Regions from separate parts of the Arthrobacter sp. CP30 genome, predicted to be linked through region 2. Evidence: riboswitches for the same ligand, from Rfam matches in the RefSeq annotation. Region 2 holds a riboswitch; each other region holds the start of a gene.
What was found. A riboswitch is a leader RNA that binds a small molecule or an ion and turns the genes downstream of it on or off. The one in region 2 is predicted to bind thiamine pyrophosphate.

Region 1: linked by a shared signal. The riboswitch ahead of thiD (bifunctional hydroxymethylpyrimidine kinase/phosphomethylpyrimidine kinase) and the one ahead of ACTIMO_RS00730 (ECF transporter S component) in region 2 are both predicted to bind thiamine pyrophosphate.
Region 3: linked by a shared signal. The riboswitch ahead of thiM (hydroxyethylthiazole kinase) and the one ahead of ACTIMO_RS00730 (ECF transporter S component) in region 2 are both predicted to bind thiamine pyrophosphate.

What each region holds. Positions count from the first base shown of each region.
Region 1 is NZ_JBQEMM010000003.1:233,908-240,609, forward strand. Features, by position in the region: gene proB (glutamate 5-kinase) at 1-300, opposite strand, end outside; gene obgE (GTPase ObgE) at 305-1,888, opposite strand; gene rpmA (50S ribosomal protein L27) at 2,015-2,275, opposite strand; gene rplU (50S ribosomal protein L21) at 2,331-2,639, opposite strand; gene thiD (bifunctional hydroxymethylpyrimidine kinase/phosphomethylpyrimidine kinase) at 2,852-4,432, opposite strand; TPP riboswitch at 4,424-4,537, opposite strand; gene ACTIMO_RS06480 (Rne/Rng family ribonuclease) at 4,714-6,702, opposite strand, start outside.
Region 2 is NZ_JBQEMM010000001.1:160,915-167,616, reverse strand. Features, by position in the region: gene ACTIMO_RS00765 (Hpt domain-containing protein) at 1-35, shown strand, start outside; gene ACTIMO_RS00760 (MarR family winged helix-turn-helix transcriptional regulator) at 32-538, shown strand; gene ACTIMO_RS00755 (UBP-type zinc finger domain-containing protein) at 633-971, opposite strand; gene ACTIMO_RS00750 (FAD-dependent monooxygenase) at 968-2,530, opposite strand; gene ACTIMO_RS00745 (4a-hydroxytetrahydrobiopterin dehydratase) at 2,546-3,193, opposite strand; gene ACTIMO_RS00740 (FUSC family protein) at 3,309-4,433, shown strand; gene ACTIMO_RS00735 (DUF4235 domain-containing protein) at 4,536-4,796, opposite strand; TPP riboswitch at 4,962-5,086, shown strand; gene ACTIMO_RS00730 (ECF transporter S component) at 5,147-5,755, shown strand; gene ACTIMO_RS00725 (ABC transporter ATP-binding protein) at 5,752-6,702, shown strand, end outside.
Region 3 is NZ_JBQEMM010000003.1:147,780-154,481, forward strand. Features, by position in the region: gene ACTIMO_RS05935 (S-(hydroxymethyl)mycothiol dehydrogenase) at 70-1,155, shown strand; gene ACTIMO_RS05940 (MBL fold metallo-hydrolase) at 1,155-1,784, shown strand; gene ACTIMO_RS05945 (lipoate--protein ligase family protein) at 1,871-2,641, opposite strand; gene thiE (thiamine phosphate synthase) at 2,770-3,456, opposite strand; gene thiM (hydroxyethylthiazole kinase) at 3,456-4,301, opposite strand; TPP riboswitch at 4,344-4,442, opposite strand; gene ACTIMO_RS05960 (aldo/keto reductase) at 4,481-5,512, opposite strand; gene ACTIMO_RS05965 (DUF427 domain-containing protein) at 5,633-5,917, opposite strand; gene ACTIMO_RS05970 (thioesterase family protein) at 6,042-6,702, opposite strand, start outside.

The sequences.
Region 1 (6,702 bases), on a different contig from region 2:
CATGAGCAGACCCTGCCCCACGCTGGCAGCGGCCTGCTGGGTGGAGAGCTGGGCCGGGCGTCGGGCCAGGCCCAGCGGGGCGAGGCCCGCCGCAATGGCACCGGAGGACACGAGGATCACCTCGGTCCCCCGTTCCCGCCGCTCGGCCAGCACGTCGGCGAGGCCTGTCAGGGCCTCGCCGGAGATGCCGCCCGTCACCGACGTGAGCGAGGACGACCCCACCTTGACGACGATGCGGCGTGCCGATGCGAGCCCTGCCCGATCGGCGGCGGGCCGCGGCCCGGACTGGTCCAGCGCCACGGTCCTAGCTCTGGGACTCGGCGTCGGCCTCCTGCTGGGCAGGGGCGGACTGCTTGCGGTTCTGCACCGACTCGGTCCAGATGCCGGCTTTGCGATCGGCTTCGAGCTCGGCGCGCGCCGCAGCCTTGGCGTCCTTGCGCTCCTGGTACTCCTCGCGCTTCTGCTCGCGCGTGGGCCGGATGTACTCCGCCAGGCGGAGATCGCTGCCGCGGGGACCCGCCAGCAGTTCGGCGCCGCCCATCATGGTCGGCTCCCAGTCGAAGACGACGCCGTCGCCCTCGCCGATGACCACCGTGTCGCCGGGCTTCGCGCCCGACTTGAACAGCTGCTCCTCCACGCCGAGCTTGGCGAGGCGGTCGGCGAGGAAGCCCACGGCCTCGTCGTTGGTGAAATCGGTCTGCTTGACCCAGCGCTCGGGCTTCTCGCCCAGCACGCGGAACAGCGGCAGCGCGTCCTTCTCCTCGTTGCGGATGCGGAAGGAGGCGGCATTGACGCCGCGGGGGCGCAGCACGGGGGGCGCCACCACGGGCGGAGCCGTGGCGACGGCCTTGCGGGCCGCCTCGACGATCTCCGCCATGGCGAAGCCCAGCTGGCGCAGGCCCTCGTGGCTCGATGCGGAGACCTCGAACACACGGTAGCCACGGGATTCGAGTTCGAGCCGGACGAAACCGGCCATGTCCTTGCCGTCGGGGACGTCCACCTTGTTGAGCGCGATCAGGCGGGGCCGCTCGTTGAGGGGCACGACGTCGCCGGCGGGGCCCGCGAAGCTCATGTCCACGGCGTACTTCTGGAGCTCGCGCTCGATGATGGCGAGGTCGTTGAGGGGGTCGCGGTCCGTCTCCAGCGCGGCGCAGTCGAGGACGTGCACGAGGGCCGCGCAGCGCTCGACGTGGCGCAGGAAGTGGTGTCCGAGCCCCTTGCCCTCGCTCGCACCCTCGATGAGTCCGGGGACGTCCGCGATGGTGAAGCGCGTGGAGCCCGCCTCGACGACGCCGAGGTTCGGGACGAGCGTCGTGAACGGGTAGTCCGCGATCTTGGGCCGGGCGGCCGACATCGCGGCGATCAGGCTGGACTTGCCCGCCGACGGGAAACCGACGAGGGCGATGTCCGCGATGGACTTCAGTTCCAGCACGACGTCGCGCTCGTCGCCCGGGATACCGAGGAGGGCGAAGCCGGGCGCCTTCCGCTTCTGGGAGGAGAGCGCGGCGTTGCCGAGGCCGCCCTGGCCGCCGGCAGCGGCGACGAACTCGGTACCCTCGCCCACGAGGTCGGCGAGGACCTCACCGTCCTTGGTCTTCACGACCGTGCCGTCGGGGACGGAGAGGATCAGGGTCTCTCCGCTCTTGCCGCCGCGCCAGTCGCCCATGCCGTTGCCGCCGTTGGTGGCGTGGCGGTGGGGGGCGTGGTGGTAGTCGAGGAGGGTCGTCGTCTGGTGGTCCACGCGAAGGATCACGTTCCCGCCGTCGCCGCCGTTGCCGCCGTCGGGTCCACCCAGGGGCTTGAACTTCTCTCGGTGGACGGACACGCAGCCGTGGCCACCGGTGCCACCGGATACGTGCAGGACGACGCGGTCTACGAAGCTCGCCACGTGGGTCTCCTTCTACAAGTACTTCACTGTGCCGAGTCTGATCGGCTTAAAAGAAGGTGGGGCGAGCCGAAGCGGCTCACCCCACCCGAATGCTGGTGCACGGTCGGTGCACGTCCGCGGCGCAGATTACTCTGCTGCGGCCCCTACGATGTTGACGACCTTGCGTCCGCGACGGGTACCGAACTCGACGGCACCTGCCTCGAGTGCGAAGAGGGTGTCGTCGCCGCCGCGGCCTACGTTGGCACCGGGGTGGAAGTGGGTGCCGCGCTGGCGGACGATGATCTCGCCGGCCTTGACGACCTGGCCACCGAAGCGCTTGACGCCGAGGTACTGCGCGTTCGAGTCGCGGCCGTTACGAGTGGAGCTTGCGCCCTTCTTATGTGCCATGGTGTGTGCCTGCCTTCGCTGAAGTGTCTAGGTGACCGATCGGTAGTCCGAAGGACTACGCGATACCTGTGATTTTGACGCGGGTCAGTTCCGAACGGTGACCCTGGCGCTTCTTGTAGCCGGTCTTGTTCTTGAACTTCTGGATGACGATCTTCGGTCCACGGAGATTCTCGACGATCTCGGCAGTCACGGAGACCTTCGCGAGGTCCTCCGCTGCCGAGGTGATCTTGGCGCCGTCGACCAGAAGGAGGGCGGGAAGCTTGAACGTGCTTCCGGCCTGACCGGTGACGCGGTCAAGGGTAACGAGGTCTCCTACAGAAACCTTTTCTTGGCGGCCGCCTGCGCGGACAATCGCGTACACCACTTGGGAACTCACTTCTCTCGACAATCTGACTTCTGATGAAAAAACTCGGGTGCTCCTCGAGCACGAACTGCTGCGCCGCACCGGGCCCGCTCTGTGCGTCGTCGACGCTGCTGCCCTGGGGCTGCCGGAGCCCGACCGGATTCCTGCGGGGCCGTGCCCCTCCGGGTTCCGGCGGACACGCCGTTAACAGGCGGATGCACCGAGGGTCAAGATTACGGCAGGACGACGCCTTCCCGCAAATCAGCGTGCTCGGTCGGCGCGGCGTCCGCGGCTGGTCCGCGGTGCGCGTCGAAGAAGTCGCGCTCGTAGGTGGCGGACCAGCGGAACGCCAGGAGCATCGCATCCCGCTCGCCCGGCGAGGCGGCGCGGTGGGCTCGGTCGGCGATCAGCTTGGCCTCCGCGGTGGCCTCGACGAAGACGGGGTCGGCGTACGTCGCGATCCAGGCGCCATAGGGGTGGGCCGCCTCTGCCGCGCCGCCGTCCTGCCGCACCTGGTCCCGGACGTAGTCCCCCACCGCGGCATAGAGCCAGAAACAGGGCAGCACCGCGGCGACCAGCTCGGCGTAGGAGCCACGGGCCGTCGTCGCCACGAGATGGTCGCAATAGGCACGTGTGACGGGGCCGGGCAGGTCCGCGCCGCGCGGTCCGGGCTCCGTCCCGAGCCATGACCGGTGCAGCTCCGCCTCCGTCTCGAGGCACGAGGCGGCGCACCGGAGCCAGAACAGCTGCTCGGCCTCGGTCGGTGCCAGTGAGGCGGTACGGGCCAGCACGCCCGCGTACTCGCGGAGATAGAGGGCGTCCTCCCTCAGGTACCGCGCGAAGTCCGCCGCGGGCAGGCTGCCGTCGGTCAGCCCGACGACGAACGGGACCTGCAGGATCTCGCGCCGCAGGCCGGCGGTGTCCCGCCAGGCGAGGTCGGTGAACGGCTGCCGGTGGCGCGGATCCGGCAGCGCATGGAAATGGTGCACGGGCCCCGCGCCATGCCCGACCCGCAGGGATCCCGAGGCGCCGAGGGCTGCTTCGAGCCACGCCTTCGCTTCACGGACGGCGGCGGACCAGTCCCCGGTCACCGCGTACCGCGTGGCGATGGCGGACGAGAGCGAGCAGCCGGTCCCGTGCCTGTTGTCCGTGCCCACACGGCGTCCGTCGAACACGAGGGCGTCACCGGGGCGTCCGGCTCCCTCGCCCGGCAGGATCAGGGCATCGGGGCAGCGCGGCCCCGGCAGGTGCCCGCCCTTGACGAGGACGGCCGTCCGCACGCGTCCGGCGAGCTCCCGCCCCTGCCGTAGCGCCTCCTGCCAGGATCCTGCAGGTTCCACACCGATGAGGACGGCGAGCTCCGGGATGTTCGGGGTGACCAGGGACGCGCGGGCGGCCAGACGGAGAACGGCCCGTACGGCGTCGTCGTGGAGCAGGCGCGCTCCACTCGTCGCCACCATGACGGGATCGAGGACGACGGCGGCGGGCCGGACGCCGTCGAGCCAGCCGGCGACGCAGTCCGCGACCTCCTCGCTCCCCAGCATCCCGATCTTCACGGCATCGAGGAGGATGTCGTCGGACACCGTATCGAGCTGCCGGCGCAGGAACTCCACGGGCGGGGTGTGCACGCCTGTGACACCCATGGTGTTCTGGGCGGTCAGCGCCGTCACCACCGCGAGGGCGTACCCGCCGTTGGCACTGATGCTCTTGACGTCCGCCTGGATCCCGGCTCCCCCGCTCGGGTCGGATCCGGCGATGCTCAGGACGTTCGGGATGACCGTGTCCGGGCTCGTCGCTGCTCGGTGAGGTTCCATGGCTGACATCCCTCCGCTAGGCCCCGGACGCCGTGCGTCCGCTAGATCAGGTTCGACGGGTGTGATCTCAGCCCTGCATCCGGCAGGGCACCCCGTGTCACCGGTCAGCCTATCGCAGCTCCAGGGCACCACGTCCCTGGCCGGCGGCAGGGGCCGGACGTCAAGCGTCGTGCCCTTGGTGCAGGCGATCCGCCGTCGCTCCCGGATCGGACCTCCCTGGACGCGGAAGAGGACCGGAGTCCCCTGGACCCCGGTCCTCTTCCGTCCTGCAGCGCCTGCTGCTACAGCTCCGAGGCGGGTACCCCGACGCCGAAGATCAACGGCTCTGCGGCACCGGTCGCGGGCGTCCGCACCGGAGCGTGGGCTCGAGCGACATGTCGCGTGCCCGACGGTTCGGCTGCGGCTTCGGCGCCCTGCGTCTCGATGGTGGTGTCCGCAGCACCCTGCGCGCTGCGGGCGACACGGCGGCGGGGCCGTGACCGGACGGCAGGAGCCTCCTCCGCCGCGGCCGGGGCCACCCGGGTGGTCCCGGCGGGAGCGGACGACGGCGCCACTGCGGCATCCGCCTCCGGTCCGGGCGCGCGCTGCGCGGCAGCCTGCCGCGCCTCGCCCGATACCGCCGTGCGTCCGAAGGCCTCGCTCAGGCTGTCGAGGGTCAGGCGGGTCGCCGGGGCGTCCGCCGTCTCCTCCGCGGCAGGACGACGCCGATGGGTGGCCCGCGGCAGGGTCACCGTCTCGCCGTTGATCGTCAGCACGGCCTCGGTGACCTGGATGTCCGCGTCGGCGGCCGCGACGTCGGTGTGTGCACCCCGATCACCGTGTGCCGCGGATTCCTCATGGGCGTGGTGCGTTGCCGCTGCGATACTCGCGAGTGCCGCTCGGGCCGCCTCGGCCTTCGCCGCGCGGTCGGGACTGTCCGCGACGGGCGCGGCAGGCGGCGTCACGAGGTCGTCCTGCTGGCCGCCACGTCCGCCGCGGTTCCGCTTGCGCTCGCTGCGGGACATCTTGTCCTGCCGCGACTGCTGCTGCTCGGGTGCAGGCAGAGCCCGGCGGTGCTCGACGGGCTCCATGTGCGTGACGACGCCGCGACCAGCACAGTGCTCGCAGTCCTCGCCGAAGACCTCCAGCAGCCCGGTCCCCATGCGCTTGCGCGTCATCTGGACGAGGCCGAGCGAGGTGACCTCCGCGACCTGGTGCTTGGTCCTGTCGCGCCCGAGGCACTCCACGAGGCGCCGGAGCACGAGGTCGCGGTTCGCCTCGAGCACCATGTCGATGAAGTCGATGACGATGATCCCGCCGATGTCGCGCAGGCGCAGCTGCCGCACGACCTCCTCGGCGGCCTCGAGGTTGTTCTTGGTGACGGTCTCCTCCAGGTTGCCGCCGCTGCCGGTGAACTTCCCCGTGTTGACGTCGACCACCGTCATGGCCTCCGTCCGGTCGATCACCAGTGATCCGCCCGAGGGCAGGAACACCTTCCGCTCGAGGGCCTTGGCGATCTGCTCGTCGATGCGCGACGCCGCGAAGATGTCCTCCTCGCCCGTCCACTTCTCCAGCCGGCCCACCAGATCGGGCGCCACGTACATGACGTAGGCCTCGATGGTGTCCCAGGCGTCCTCACCGGAGACGACGAGCTTCGAGAAGTCCTCGTTGAAGACGTCGCGGACCACCTTGATGGTGAGGTCGGGCTCGCCGTACAGGAGCTCCGGCGCGAGGGTCTTTGTCGAGCCGGACTTGCGCTCGATCTCCTCCCACTGCGCGCGGAGCCTGTTGATGTCGTGCGTCAGCTCTTCCTCGCTGGCACCCTCGGCCGCCGTGCGGACGATCACGCCCGCGTTCTCCGGCAGGCGGTCCTTCAGGATGCGCTTCAGGCGGTTGCGCTCGACGTCGGGGAGCTTGCGCGAGATGCCCGTCATGGAGCCGCCGGGCACGTAGACCAGGTAGCGGCCGGGCAGCGAGATCTGGCTGGTCAGGCGGGCGCCCTTGTGGCCCACCGGGTCCTTCGTGACCTGGACGAGCACCGGGTCGCCGGACTTCAGGGCGAGCTCGATCCGGCGCGGCTGCCCGTCGAGGCCGGCGGCGTCCCAGTTCACCTCGCCGGCGTACAGGACGGCGTTGCGGCCGCGCCCGATGTCGACGAAGGCCGCCTCCATGCTGGGGAGCACGTTCTGGACCTTGCCGACGTACACGTTGCCGATCAGGGAGTCCTGCTGGGTGCGGGACACGAAGTGCTCCGCCAGGATGCCGTCCTCGAGCACGCCGATCTGGATGCG
Region 2 (6,702 bases):
CGGCCCTGACGGGCCGCGCGGGGTGGACCGCATGACCCGCCCGCGCGCCGCCATCTCCCGCGCCATGGCAGTGTCCGTGTCGCGCGGCTCAGCCGAGGCCGGTGGATCGTCCGCTGACGAGGGGTGGTCGACCAGCCGCCTCCTCACGACGGCGGCGCGCCTGTGGGAGCAGGACGTCAACGAGCGGCTGCAGGGAGCGGGCCTCACCACTGCGGGGCTCGTGGCGCTGCAGGCCCTCCAGGCCGTCGAGCCCGCAACCCAGGCGTCGCTCGCCCGCATCCTGCATCTGCAGCCCCAGACCCTGCGCCGCACGCTGGCGTCGCTGGAAGGCCGGGGCTTCCTGACACGTGGGGCGTCCGCGCGCGCCGGCAGGGCGCTGACCGTCCGACTGACCGATGCGGGGCGGGAGACGCTGCACTGGGCCGCCGAGACGCTACCGGTCGCCCACCGGTCCTTCGGCGCGGAGCCGGGACTGCGGACCAGCCTGGTGGTCCTGCTCGAGGGGTTGGGCGTGCAGCACGCTCCCGGGGCCCCGTAGACCGACGGCGCCACGCATCAGGACCTCGCTGTCGGACGGCTGTCACGGAGCAGGTCCACCGGCAGGCCCGGGGTGGCCGGTCCGGTCTGCGCCTTCAGTGGAGGTGTCGTCGCCAGTAAGTGGGGACACGACCGGCGGGCCCCGGCGCGGGCTGATCCAGAGGCCTGCTCGTGGGCTCCGCGAGCGCCGGACCGTCGACGAACTGCTGCGCACGGTAGTCCCAGAACCAGTCCTCGCCCGGCTCGAAGGACATGGCCACGGCATGACCGGTCCCGGCGGCGTGGGCCGAGGCGTGCTGGGCGGGCGAGCTGTCGCAGCAGCCGACGTGCCCGCAGCCCGCACATCTCCTCAGGTGCACCCACCACCCGCCGGTGTCCTCGCAATCCGCGCACCCGGTGCCCGAGGGGCGTGCCCCGGTGTCGATGGTCGTCATGATCGTCGTCCTTCCACGAGCAGATGGGGGGCCAGATCCTGCAGCGCCGCGCGGAAGACCCGCACGGCGTCCGCGGGCGGAGCGGCCGAGGCGACGAAGCCGTCCGGCCGCACGAGGTAGAGGGTGCCGGCACGCAGCCCGGTGGCACCACCGGAGGTGAACGCGTGGAGCGCCAGACCGAGCTCCTCCGCGACGACGGCGGCCTCGGGAGCATCGGCTCCTGCGCCGTACGCGTGCACCTGCCAGGACGCAGCCCGCAGCGCGTCGAAGTTCCCGCCCGTCCACGGCAGGCGGCGGCCGACGACGGCGTGCCGTCCCCGCTGCCCCTCCCGAGCGCCGGGCATGCAGTACCGGATGCGGACCTGGCCGAGATAGCCCGCGAGCCGCCGCCCGAGGGGCAGGTGCGGCAGGACGGCGACGGCCGGCGGCAGCACGACCCGCGGCAGGTACCGGCGCACCAGCAGGGCGGGGCGCGAGCGTGAGGTGATGCCCCGGAAGACGGCATCCGTGGTGCGCAGCAGCCGCAGGGCGACCGGCCGGCGCTCGGCCTCGTAGCGGTCGAGGATGCGCTCGGGGGCGGCTCGGAGGATCACGTCGGCGAGCGTGAACGCGAGATTGTGCGCGTCCTGCAGCCCGGTGTTCATGCCCTGTGCGCCGACGGGCGAGTGGACGTGGGCGGCATCTCCGGCGAGGAACACGGGCCCCGTCCGGAACCGCGCTGCGATGCGGTGGTGGACCCGGTAGGTGGAGAACCAGCGGGACCACTCGTAGGTGACACCGAAGGACGCTGCGAGGCGGCTCCGCGCGACGTCCTCCGTGACGGCGGGGGCGTCGTCGTCGGAGGCGATCCCGATGAGGCGCTGCCCGCCCCGGCCCTCGCCGTCGGGCCGCATGGGGAAGGCGAGGAGGAACTCGGTGGCGCCCTGCCGGATGTTGACGGAGGCGGGAGCCAGCCCCTCCACTCCCACGGCGTCCACGAGGTAGAAGGTCCGGCGGCTGGTGGTCCCCTCGAAGGGGATGCCGAGGAGTGCCCGCACCGTCGACGATGCACCGTCGCACCCCACCGCGTACCGCGCGCGGAGCGTCCAGGGGCCCGCCGGAGCGTCCCCGCGCGCGACGACACCGCCGTCGGCGAGGTCCAGGGCCACGAGGCGGTGCCGCCAGCGGACGGACCCGCCGAGCGCCAGGAGGTTCTCCGCGAGGATCCGCTCGTTGGCGCTCTGCTCGAGCACATACATGCCGGGGTAGGGGGTGATCCCGCGACCGAGGGTGGTGAGCGGGATGGGCGCGAAGGCCGTCCGGCCGAATCCCTGCCGCATCGATACTGCGCGCACGGCCTGGTCCAGGACGCGCTCGACGACGCCGAGCTGGTCGTAGATCTCCATGGAGCGCGAGTGCACCCCGAGCGCCCGTGACTCCTCCGTCGGCCCGTCCTTCGCGTCGATGACGGCGACCCGGACGCCCAGCCTCACGAGCCAGTTGGCAAGCATCAGGCCGGTCGGCCCGGCACCGACCACCAGGACGTCGACGTCCTCTCCCCGGTCCTCGTGCCCGGTCATGGCTGCCGGATCGCCTCAGCGTCCCAGGACGGTGCAGACGCAGGCGCGGTTGCCGTCGGTGTCCGCCAGGACCGTGAACGACGGCGCCCGCCCGTCGTCGACGACCGTCCCACCGGCGGCGACGGCACCGGCGATCCGCGCCTCTGCGACGTCGTGCGGCAACCACACGTCGAGGTGGAAGCGCTGGCGCGGGATGTCGTGGGCATCAGTGTGCTGGAACCACAGGAGCGGGACGCGTCCGGTCGGGTCGGTGACGTCGTCGCCGTCCAGCGCATCCGCATCACCCGTCAGCAGAGCGGCCCAGAACGGGCCGATCCCCGCGACGTCCGCCGTGTCGAGGGCGAGCTCGACGACGGCGGGAGCAGCGGGATCGGCCAGGAGACCGCGACCGCCGGCGAGGTCGCTGATGCGGCGCGCGAGGTCGACGTCGCGTTCCGTCACGCCCGCGGCGTCGTGGCTCATGAGCAACACGTCCACGTGGGGATAGCTCAGCGTGACGTCGGGATGGTGGTCCGCCTCCTCCGCGAGATCGCCGATGGCCGAGACGAGTGCCACCCCGGTGGCGAAGTCGTGCGTCAGGAAGCGGGCGTGCAGGGCCTGGGCGAGTTTCCGCCAGTCGTCCAGCCCGGCATCGAGGATCTGTTGCGTGCTGAGGATGCTCATGCCGCCAGTATCGTCCGGCACGGCCCCTGGGGAAAGGGCGGGCTCCCTGTCCATGGAGACGATGCTGCCGCCCCGGCCCGGGCGGGACCTACCGCTCTGGTGCCATACTGCGGGGATGTCCCAGAACCGGATCCCCGGTCGCCGCCTCCGCGTCCCGCGCCTCGACCCCGCGCTGAAAAGCCGCATGCGAGCGGCGGCCGTCAACCCGCAACTCCTCCTCGCGGCGAAAGCGGCGCTCGCCGCCGCCCTCGCGTGGACCCTGGCCCTGGCCATCCCCGGGACGCCGTCGGAGTACCCCTACTACGCGCCGCTCGGCGCCCTCCTGGCCATGTACCCCACGGTCTCGGGTACCCTCAAGCTCGGCCTGCAGACCGTGGTGGGCCTGACCCTCGGGATCGTCCTCGCCTACGTCGCGGTCTGGGCGGGGGACCCGAACTGGATCACCATCGGGTTCGTGGTCGGGGCCGGGGTGCTGCTGAGCGGATTCCTCAGGAGGACGGCCGGCGGCGGTTCGGGAATCGCCTCGGCCGGGCTCTTCGTCCTCGTGATCGGGAACGAGGACCTCGGGTACTCCCTGGGCTACCTCGTGCAGACCGTGGTCGGCGTGGGGGTGGGGCTGGCCGTCAGCGCCTTGATCTTCCCGCCGCTCCACCTCAATGACGCCGTCGGCCAGATGAGTCTGCTCCGACGGACCGCGGCCCGGGACCTGCAGCAGATGGGCCAGGCGCTGGAGGAGGACTGGGCGGAGGACGACGCACGGTGGGCGGAGGTGCGGGACGGCCTCTCGGCCTCGGCCCGCAACGCCCGCAGCGCACTCCAGTACGCGGACGAGAGTCGCAAGGGCAACGTGCGCCGACGCTTCCACCCCCGTGACGTCCGGGAGGACTACCGGCACGTCGAGGTCCTCGAAGTGGTCGCCTCGCACACCCTGAACATCACCAACCTCCTGCAGGACGCCCTGCACGGGACATCCCGCGAACGGCCCCTGCCGGTGGCGGTCCGGCCGGCCCTGCAGTCCGCCTTCACGGCCGTCGGGGACGTGCTGGACCTCTGGACGGTGGAGGAGGACGATGCCGCGATGCTCGCCGCGGCGGAACGCGCGCTCCGCGACCTGGAAGCGGCGGCGTACGGGACGTCCTCGAGGGAGGTGCCGTTCGGCGCAGCCGCGGCGATCGGCATGAGCCTCCACCGCATCCTCCAGGCCGTCAGGCCCGACCTGCGACAGGCGGACGGCGTGTAGCGGGAGAGGCGCCCGGACACCGCCCTGCGAGAGAACAGGACGGGCCCCTGGGGAGCCCGTCCTGTCCTCCTGCTCCGCGGTGGTACCCGGAGCGCCCGTGGCTCAGGTCAGGTCGCGGGTCTTCGCGAACCTCTCGATCGCCTGCTGCGTGGAACGGTTGGTGAGCACCTGGATGGTGGTGCTGACCGCTCCGGAGACGATTGCGAAGACCAGGGCCGAGCGCAGCGTGTTCTCCAGTCCGTCCTTGCTCTTCGGGGGCGCCTCGCCCGTGATCTTCTCCCACAGGAAGTCGACGAGCTTGGTGCCGACGAAGCCCGCACCCACACTCATTCCCACTCCGAGCAGCTTGAACACGACGTTCATGGTTTCTCCTTCTCGTCCGGTGGTCCTGTACCTACCCTAGCCGCGCGACGAGGCGCTCGGCAGGGACGGGTCCGCCCTGGCCGCGGGACGGCCGCCGTGGTTCGTCCAGGCCGGTCGACCTGCCCGGGTGCACGCCCCTGCGGTGTAGGATCGGAACGCTCAACCATCACACGACAGGGGAGCGCAGACCCGCAGCACGCTGCCGGGTCGGGCGCTGAGAGTGCGGACCGCCGCAGACCCTCGAACCTGATCCGGCTAGTACCGGCGAAGGGAGTCGAGTTCTCGGAGTGCACGGACACCGCCCCGGCGGTACCGGCACTCCCCCCTCCTGTACCTCAGGAGGATCCACCATGGCATCACCCACCGCCCTCAGGGGCGTCTCCCGGCACACCAACCAGTGGCGCGTCGTCGACATCGTCGTGGCCTCGGTCATCGCGGTCGCCGTCGGCGTCCTGTTCTTCGCGTGGTCCGCCGGCTATTCGGGCATCAGTCTGCTCACCGCCGGTTTCCCGCCGCTCGGCGGGCTGTACTCCGGGGGCTGGCTGATCGCCGGCGTCCTCGGCGGCCTGATCATCCGCAAACCCGGGGCGGCGATCTACTGCGAGGTCCTCGCAGCCGCCGTGTCCGCCCTCATCGGCACGCAGTTCGGGATGGCCGTTCTGGTCTCCGGCGCCATCCAGGGTCTCGGCGCGGAACTCGTGTTCCTGCTGTTCCTCTACCGGAGATGGAACCTCCCCGTGGCACTGCTGGCCGGACTCGGTGCCGGACTGGCGCTCGGGATCAGCGAGAACATCCTGTACAACGCGCTGTGGACCATCGAGTTCAAGCTCCTCTACGTGCTGTTCGCGGCCATCTCCGGCGTCGTCATCGCCGGGCTGCTGTCCTGGCTCGCCACCCGGGGCCTGGCGCGGACGGGCGTGCTGTCCTCGTTCGCCGCCGGCCGCACGGCGGACGTGTGACACCACTCGGCGGGCCCCTCCCGCGCGCCGTGCAGGTCAGCGCGCGGGGGTGGGGCTGGCGTCATGCCGGGCGCAGGGCGTTCGCCGCCCGGCACCTCGACCTCGAGCTGACGCCCGGAGAGCGGGTGCTGCTGCTCGGTGCCTCCGGCGCGGGGAAGTCCACGGTGCTCCACGCGCTGGCCGGCGTGCTCGGCAGCAATGACGAGGGTGAGCAGGAGGGGGACCTCCTGCTCGACGGCGTCCCGCCCGCCGCGGCGCGGGGACGCGCGGGTCTGGTACTGCAGGACCCGGAGTCCCAGGTGGTCCTCGCCCGCGTCGGCGACGAGGTGGCCTTCGCGGCGGAGAATCTCGCCGTGCCGCGGGACGAGATCTGGCGACGCGTGCACCGGGCGCTCGACGACGTCGGCCTCGACCTGCCGCTCGACCACCCCACCACCGCCCTGTCCGGCGGGCAGAAGCAGCGCCTCGCACTCGCCTCCGTCCTCGCGATGGAGCCCGGACTGCTGCTGCTCGACGAACCCACGGCCAACCTCGACCCGGACGGCGTCCTCGAGGTCCGGGACGCCGTGATCCGGGTCCTCGACCGCACCCGGGCCACGCTCGTCGTCGTCGAGCACAGGGTCGCGGTGTGGGCCGATGTCGTCGACCGCGTGATCGTGCTGGATGCCGACGGCGGTGTCCTCGCCGACGGCGCACCCGGCGAGGTCCTCGTGCAGGAGGCGACCCGCAGCCGTCTCGAACAGGCGGGTGTGTGGGTGCCCGGTCGACGGCCCGCCGTCGGCGGCGCCGTGCCGACGTCCGCCGGAGGGGAGGTGCTCCTCGCAGCCACCGGGCTCGACGTCGCGCGCACGAAGCGCGGTCCGGTCGCCGTCGCCGGGCTCGACCTCACCGTCCGTGCCGGCCAGGCCCTCGGCATCACGGGCCCCAACGGTGCCGGGAAGTCGACG
Region 3 (6,702 bases), on a different contig from region 2:
TGGGGAACGGCGGACCGGCAGGACGCGGTCCGACCGCCAGCAGGTACCCAGCGGAAGGACAGCGAGACCATGGTGCACAGAGTTCAGGGAGTCGTGGTGCGGGCGAAGGACGCCCCCGCCACCATCGAGACCATCCTGGTGCCGGACCCGGGTCCCGGCGAGGCCCTCGTCGACATCCTCACGTGCGGCGTCTGCCACACCGACCTGCACTACAAGCAGGGCGGCATCAACGACGACTTCCCCTTCCTGCTGGGACACGAGGCCACCGGCGTCGTGAGTGCCGTGGGTGACGACGTCACGCAGGTGGCGCCCGGTGATCGCGTGATCCTGAACTGGCGCGCCGTCTGCGGCGAGTGCCGGGCGTGCCGCCGCGGCGAGCCGCAATACTGCTTCGACACGCATAACGCCACCCAGAAGATGACCCTCGAGGACGGCACCGAGCTCACGGCCGCCCTGGGCATCGGTGCATTCGCCGAGAAGACGCTGGTCGCAGCCGGGCAGTGCACCAAGGTGGACCCGGCGGCCGACGCCGCCGCCGTCGGCCTCCTGGGCTGCGGCATCATGGCGGGCATCGGTGCGGCCATCAACACGGGCAATGTGACCCTCGGCGATTCCGTCGCCGTGATCGGCTGCGGCGGGGTGGGCATCGCCGCCGTCGCCGGTTCGAAGCTCGCCGGCGCCACCACGATCATCGCCGTCGACATCGACGACCGGAAGCTGGAGCTCGCCAAGGGCCTCGGTGCCACCCACACGGTCAATTCGAAGGACGAGGACCCCGTGGAGGCCGTCCGCGCCCTCACCGGGGGCAACGGTGCCGACGTCGTGATCGATGCCGTCGGGCGCCCCGAGACGTACAAGCAGGCGTTCTACGCCCGCGACCTCGCCGGTACCGTGGTGCTCGTCGGCGTGCCGACGCCCGAGATGACCCTCGAACTCCCGCTGCTGGACGTCTTCGGCCGCGGCGGGTCGCTGAAGTCCTCCTGGTACGGGGACTGCCTGCCCAGCCGCGACTTCCCGATGCTCGTGAATCACTACCTGCAGGGCACCCTCGACCTCGAGGCCTTCGTCACCGAGCGCATCTCCCTCGACCAGGTCGAGGAGGCCTTCGAGAAGATGCACGACGGTGCGGTGCTGCGCTCGGTGGTGGAACTCTGATGGTCGCGCGGATCGAGCACCTCGTCACCTCGGGCACGTTCTCGCTCGACGGCGGCACGTGGGACGTCGACAACAACGTCTGGATCGTCGGTGACGACGACGAGTGCGTCATCATCGACGCGCCGCACGACGCCGCGGCGATCGTCGAGCAGGTGAACGGTCGCACCGTGCGGGCCATCCTCCTGACCCACGCGCATGACGACCACATCCGCGCCGTCGGGGACCTCTTCGACGCCGTCCGTGCACCCATCCACCTGCACGAGGCCGACCGCGAACTGTGGGACATGGTGTTCCCGGAGCTGAGCCCGGACCAGTGGATCGGCGACGGCGACAGGATCGAGGTCGCCGGCGTCGTCCTCACCGCGCTGCACACGCCCGGCCACTCCCCCGGCTCCACCTGCTTCTACGTCGAGGAGGCCGGCACGGTCTTCACCGGCGACACGCTCTTCCAGGGCGGACCCGGCGCCACCGGACGGTCCTTCAGCGACTTCCCGACGATCATCGAGTCGATCCGGACGCGCCTGCTGACGCTGCCCGCGGACACGATCGCCCGCACGGGTCACGGCGACAGCACGACGATCGGCGACGAGGCCCCGCACCTCGAGGAATGGATCGCGCGCGGGCACTGACCCCGGAGCTGCAGCATCACGGTCCGCCGGCGTCCCGTCCCTCCTCCCGGAGGGGCGGGACGCCCTGTTTCCGGACGAGCTGCCGGTCAGGCGTGGTCCAGGCGGACGACGGCGGCATAGGCCGTGAGCAGCGCCTGCTCGACGTCGTCGACGGCGAGTCCCGGAGCCAGGTCCTCGGCCCCGCCCGCCGTCGAGGGCAGCCAGTCCAGGCCCAGTGCCGCGTACACGTCCGAGAGGACCGCACGCAGCGGCGTGGCGTCCTCCACCACCACGACGGACGAGAACAGCCAGGCACCGGAGATCACACGCTGGGCCGTGCCCACGAGTTTGACCGCGGGGACGCCGTCTCGGCGGCCGTGCACACTGAACTCCCCCGGGCAGTACTCGCCCGGGACCTCCCCCACGTGCGCGTCGACGCCGACGCGGGCGAGCACCGCCGCGAAGAATGCGCCGAAGGCTGCGAAGCGCGCCCGCGTACCGGCGACGCCGTCGGCCGCCGGCTCGAGGTGGTCCACCACCAGGCATCCGCCATGGTAGGCCGCGGCCCGGCCCCCCGCCCGCCGGACGAGGGGCGTGAATCCGCGGTCCTCGGCGGCACGGCCCGCGGCGGCGAACCCGGGGAGGCGGGCGTCCCGCTGGCCGAAGGCGACGGTAGGGCTGGGCCGGTAGAGGCGCAGCGTCGGCGGGCGGGTCCCCGAGGCGACCTCGCGCAGCAGGGCGATGCCCCGATCGAGGTCGGCAGCGGCGCGCGGCCCGCCCCCCACGGCCGCGTCGTCCACCGGGGAGTGGCCTGCATCGGCGGGACCTCCCTCGACGACGACGGCGAGCGCGTCGGCGCCGTTCCACAAAGTGCTCATCCCTTCATCGTAGGCATCGGTGGCCGGTGCGGGGTCCGCGACCGGCCACCGCGGGCGACGTCGTGCCTGCTGCACCGAGCGTTGATCGCCGGCCGGGAGCCCCGTCCCGCCGACCGGTCGCGCAGGGATCAGCTCCTTCCGTCCTGCCACGCCCGGAGCAGGTCGCGTGCGGTCGCCGACGGATCCGCGGCCGTGCACAGGGCGGAGACGACGGCGATCCCCGCGGCCCCGGCACGGCGCAGCGGAGCCGCGTCGTCCGCCGTGATGCCGCCAATCGCGACGCAGGGCAGTGGAGCAGCCGCCACCAGGCCCGCGAACCCGTCGACACCGAGGGGCGCCGGGTGATCGGGCTTGGTGCTGGTGGCATGCACCGCGCCCACACCCAGGTAGTCGACCGTGCCCGCCGGGAGCTCCGACACCGCCTCGAACTGCCCGGGCGTCGCCGCGCTCAGTCCGACGACGGCGTCCGGTCCGACCATGGCCCGCACCACGCCGGCAGGAAGATCCGACTGCCCCACGTGGACACCGTGCACCCGGGCACCCCCGGCGAGGGCAGCGAGGTAGACGTCCACCCGGTCGTCGACCAGCACGGGCACCCGGCCGTCCACCGCGGCGGCCACGGCCACCAGCAGGTCCAGGAGATCGCGGACGCCCGCTCGCTTGTCCCGGACCTGCACGCAGGTCACCCCGCCCCCGACGGCGAGGGCGACGACGTCGGGCACCGACCGTGGCGAGCAGAGCACGGTGTCCGTGACGAGGTAGAGGGGCAGGTACGACGCCGGCGACGGCCGGGCGCTCCCGTCCTGGACGGGCATCAGGAGCCTGCCCGCAGGGTCAGCCTGCGCCGGACGTCGTCCGGGGTGATGGCCGAGAGCGCGTCGAGGAACTGTGCCCCGAAGGTGCCCGGCCCCGACGCGACGGCTGCGGCGTGTTCTGCGGCGATCGTGTACGCGCCGGTCGCGGCGACCGCCGCGAGGAGCGGATCCTCGGTGAGGGCGGCGAAGGCGGCCATGACGGCCCCCAGCGCGCACCCGCCCCCGGTGACCTGCGTGAGGAGGGGCGTGCCGTTGGCCACGCCGACGACGGCACCCGACGGCGCGACGATCATGTCCACGGCGCCCGACACGGCGACGACCGACCCGTGGCGGGAGGCCAGGAGCCGCGCGGCGTCGAGCGCGGCGGCGGGCTCGTCGAGGGAGTCGACGCCGCGGCCGCCAGCGCCAGCACCTGCGAGCGCGATGATCTCCGAGGCGTTGCCCCGGATGATCCCGGGGCGGAGGGCGACGAGCTCCGCGGCGGTCTGCGTGCGGACGGTGAGGAAGCCGACCGCGACGGGGTCGAGGACCCAGGGCGTCCCTGCCCCGTTCGCCGCGTCCGCCGCCTCCAGCATGGCCTCGCGCTGGGAACCGGTGGGGGTGCCGAGGTTGACGAGCACAGCCGAGGCGACGGGGGCGAACTGCCGGGCCTCGCCCGGGATGTCCACCATGGCGGGAGCCGCTCCGAGGGCGAGGAGCACGTTGGCGGTGACGTTCGTAACGACGGCGTTGGTGATGCACTGCACGAGCGGCACGGCGTCGCGGAGGGCCGCGAGCAGCAGCGCACAGTCCTCGGCGGTGACGGGGCCGACGGCCTGGGTGGGGTTCTCCTGGACCTGGTGCACGGTGGCGACCTCTCGCGATGGGGCGGCAGGACGCACGGGGCCGAGGGCCCGGCAGGACATCCCTTCGCCAGTATGAGCTGGATCAGGTTCGACGGGTCTCTTCTCAGCCCCTCCCTTGGAGGGACACCCCGTGTCACTGCTCGAAACGATAGCCCGTCAGGCGGACGGAGCCAACCGGGTCAGCGGCCCCCGCCGATCACGCGGCTGCGCTGCTCGATGCCCGGGCCGCCATAGGGGTAGTCGCTGAAGGTCGGGGCGCTGACGTCGTCGAGCCGGGAGAGTTCCGCCGCGGTGAGCTCGAGGTCGGCGGAGGCGAGGTTGTCGGCCAGTTGCTCCCGGGTGCGCGCGCCGAGGATCACGGAGGTGACGCCGGCCTGCGCGGCCACCCAAGCGAGGGCGACGTGGGAGGCGTTCACGCCACGCTCGCCGGCGATGCCCGTCACGGTGTCGATGATGCGCCACGTGCGGTCCTGCGCGTTGCGCTTCTCCCAGGCCTCCATCCCGCGCTGCGGGTTCTCGCCGAGCCGGGTCTCCCCGGTGGGCTCCGTGTCCCGGCTGTACTTGCCGGTGAGCCAGCCGCCGCCCAGCGGGGACCAGGGCAGCATGCCCATGCCGGCGTCGAGCACCGCGGGGACGATCTCCGCCTCGATCTCGCGGACCAGCAGCGAGTACTGCGGCTGCAGGGTGACCGGCAGGCAGTACCCGCGCTGCCGTGCGATCATCACGGCCTTGGTGAGCTGCCAGCCGGTGTAGTTGGAGAACCCGTAGTAGCTGATCTTGCCCTGCGCCACGGCGTGGTCGAGGAAGCCGAGGGTCTCCTCGAGCGGGGTCAGCGGATCCCACGAGTGCACCTGGTAGAGGTCGATGTGCTCCACGCCCAGGCGCGCGAGGGAGGCATCGAGCGCATGGCGGAGGTGACGCCGGGACAGTCCCAGGTCGTTGGCGTCATCGCCCATGGGGAAGCGGCCCTTCGACGCGAGGACCATGCGTCCGCTCTCGGCCGGGTTCTTCGCGATCCAGCGGCCGATGATCTCCTCGGAGGCCCCGGCGGTGTAGACGTCGGCGGTGTCGATCAGGTTGCCGCCCGCCGCCGCGTAGTCCGAGAGGACGGCGTGCGACGTCGCCTCGTCCGATTCCGCGCCGAAGGTCATCGTTCCGAGGGCCAGGTGCGAGACCGAGGTGCCGCTGTTGCCGAGTGTCCGGTTCTCCATGGTGCTCCTTCATCCTGCGCCGTGCGGCGCCGTCGTCCGTTCGGGTGGTGCCGTGCCGGCCGCCTTCGGCCCGCACGCGCGAAGGGCGCCGTCGAACGACGGCGCCCTTCGCTCACGTGGTCACGCGCTGACCGTGACGCCCTTCCAGAAAGCGTAGTAACCGCGGATGTTCTCCGCCGCTTCTTTCGGCTCCGGGTAGCTCCAGGCGGCATCCTTGTTCTGCTCGCCGTCGACCTCCAGGCTGAAGTAGCTCGCGGTCCCCTTCCACGGGCACACCGTCTGTGTCCGTGTCGGGACGAAGAACTGCTCCGCGATGGAGTTCGGCGGGAAGTAGTGGTTCCCCTCGACCATCACGGTGTCCGCGGACTCGGCGATGACCTGATCGTTCCACAGTGCTTTCGGCATGGTTCCTCTTCCTCGACGTCCCACGGGCGCGTGGGCGCGGTGACCGCCCGGGCGTGGAGCACGCCGCAGGCTTCCGTGCCTCGTGCAACCATGGCCGGCGCCCCGTCATTCCGGCAGGTGCCCCTCAGAGCTTCCGCACGGTGAGGATCTGCTCGAGCCGCCCGAACGGTCCGTCGAGGTCGTGCACCACGCTCGAGGTCAGTCCGACGCCGTCCTGCCCGAACGTCACCCGCGTGTCCAGGCCGAGCCACTCCCCCGCGGGCTCCCGGTACAGATGGACCTGCAGGTCCACGTTGGGGAACATCCAGCTGTCCCCGCCGGGCGCCACCCGCGAGGCGATGCCGTTGGCTGCGTCCATCATCCCGACCAGGCGGACCACATCGGGCGCTGCTGCGCCCTCCACCATGGCGTAGGGGTTCCGGAGCCACACCTGCCCGCGCCCCGGCCGATGGCCGGGCACCACGCGTACGTCGAGCGACCGGATGAACCCGCCCGGCCACGCGGTCATGCCCTCATGGGGACCAGCGGCGTCGGGGCCGGGGATGCGCGGGTCCTCCACCGCGGCGACGGCTCCGGTGTCCTGTGCGCTCAGGCGCCAGGCCCGGGCGACGATCGCGGTCCTGCCTGCGGCCTCCATCCTGGCCTCGAGCAGCTCGATCGTCCGCCCGGGACGCACGACGGCGGTGGTGATCTCGAACTCGCCCGCCGGGATCATCCCGAGGATGTCGAAGCCGATCCGGCTCAGCTGCATGCCCTCCCGCGGCGCGCACTCGAGCAGGCACTGC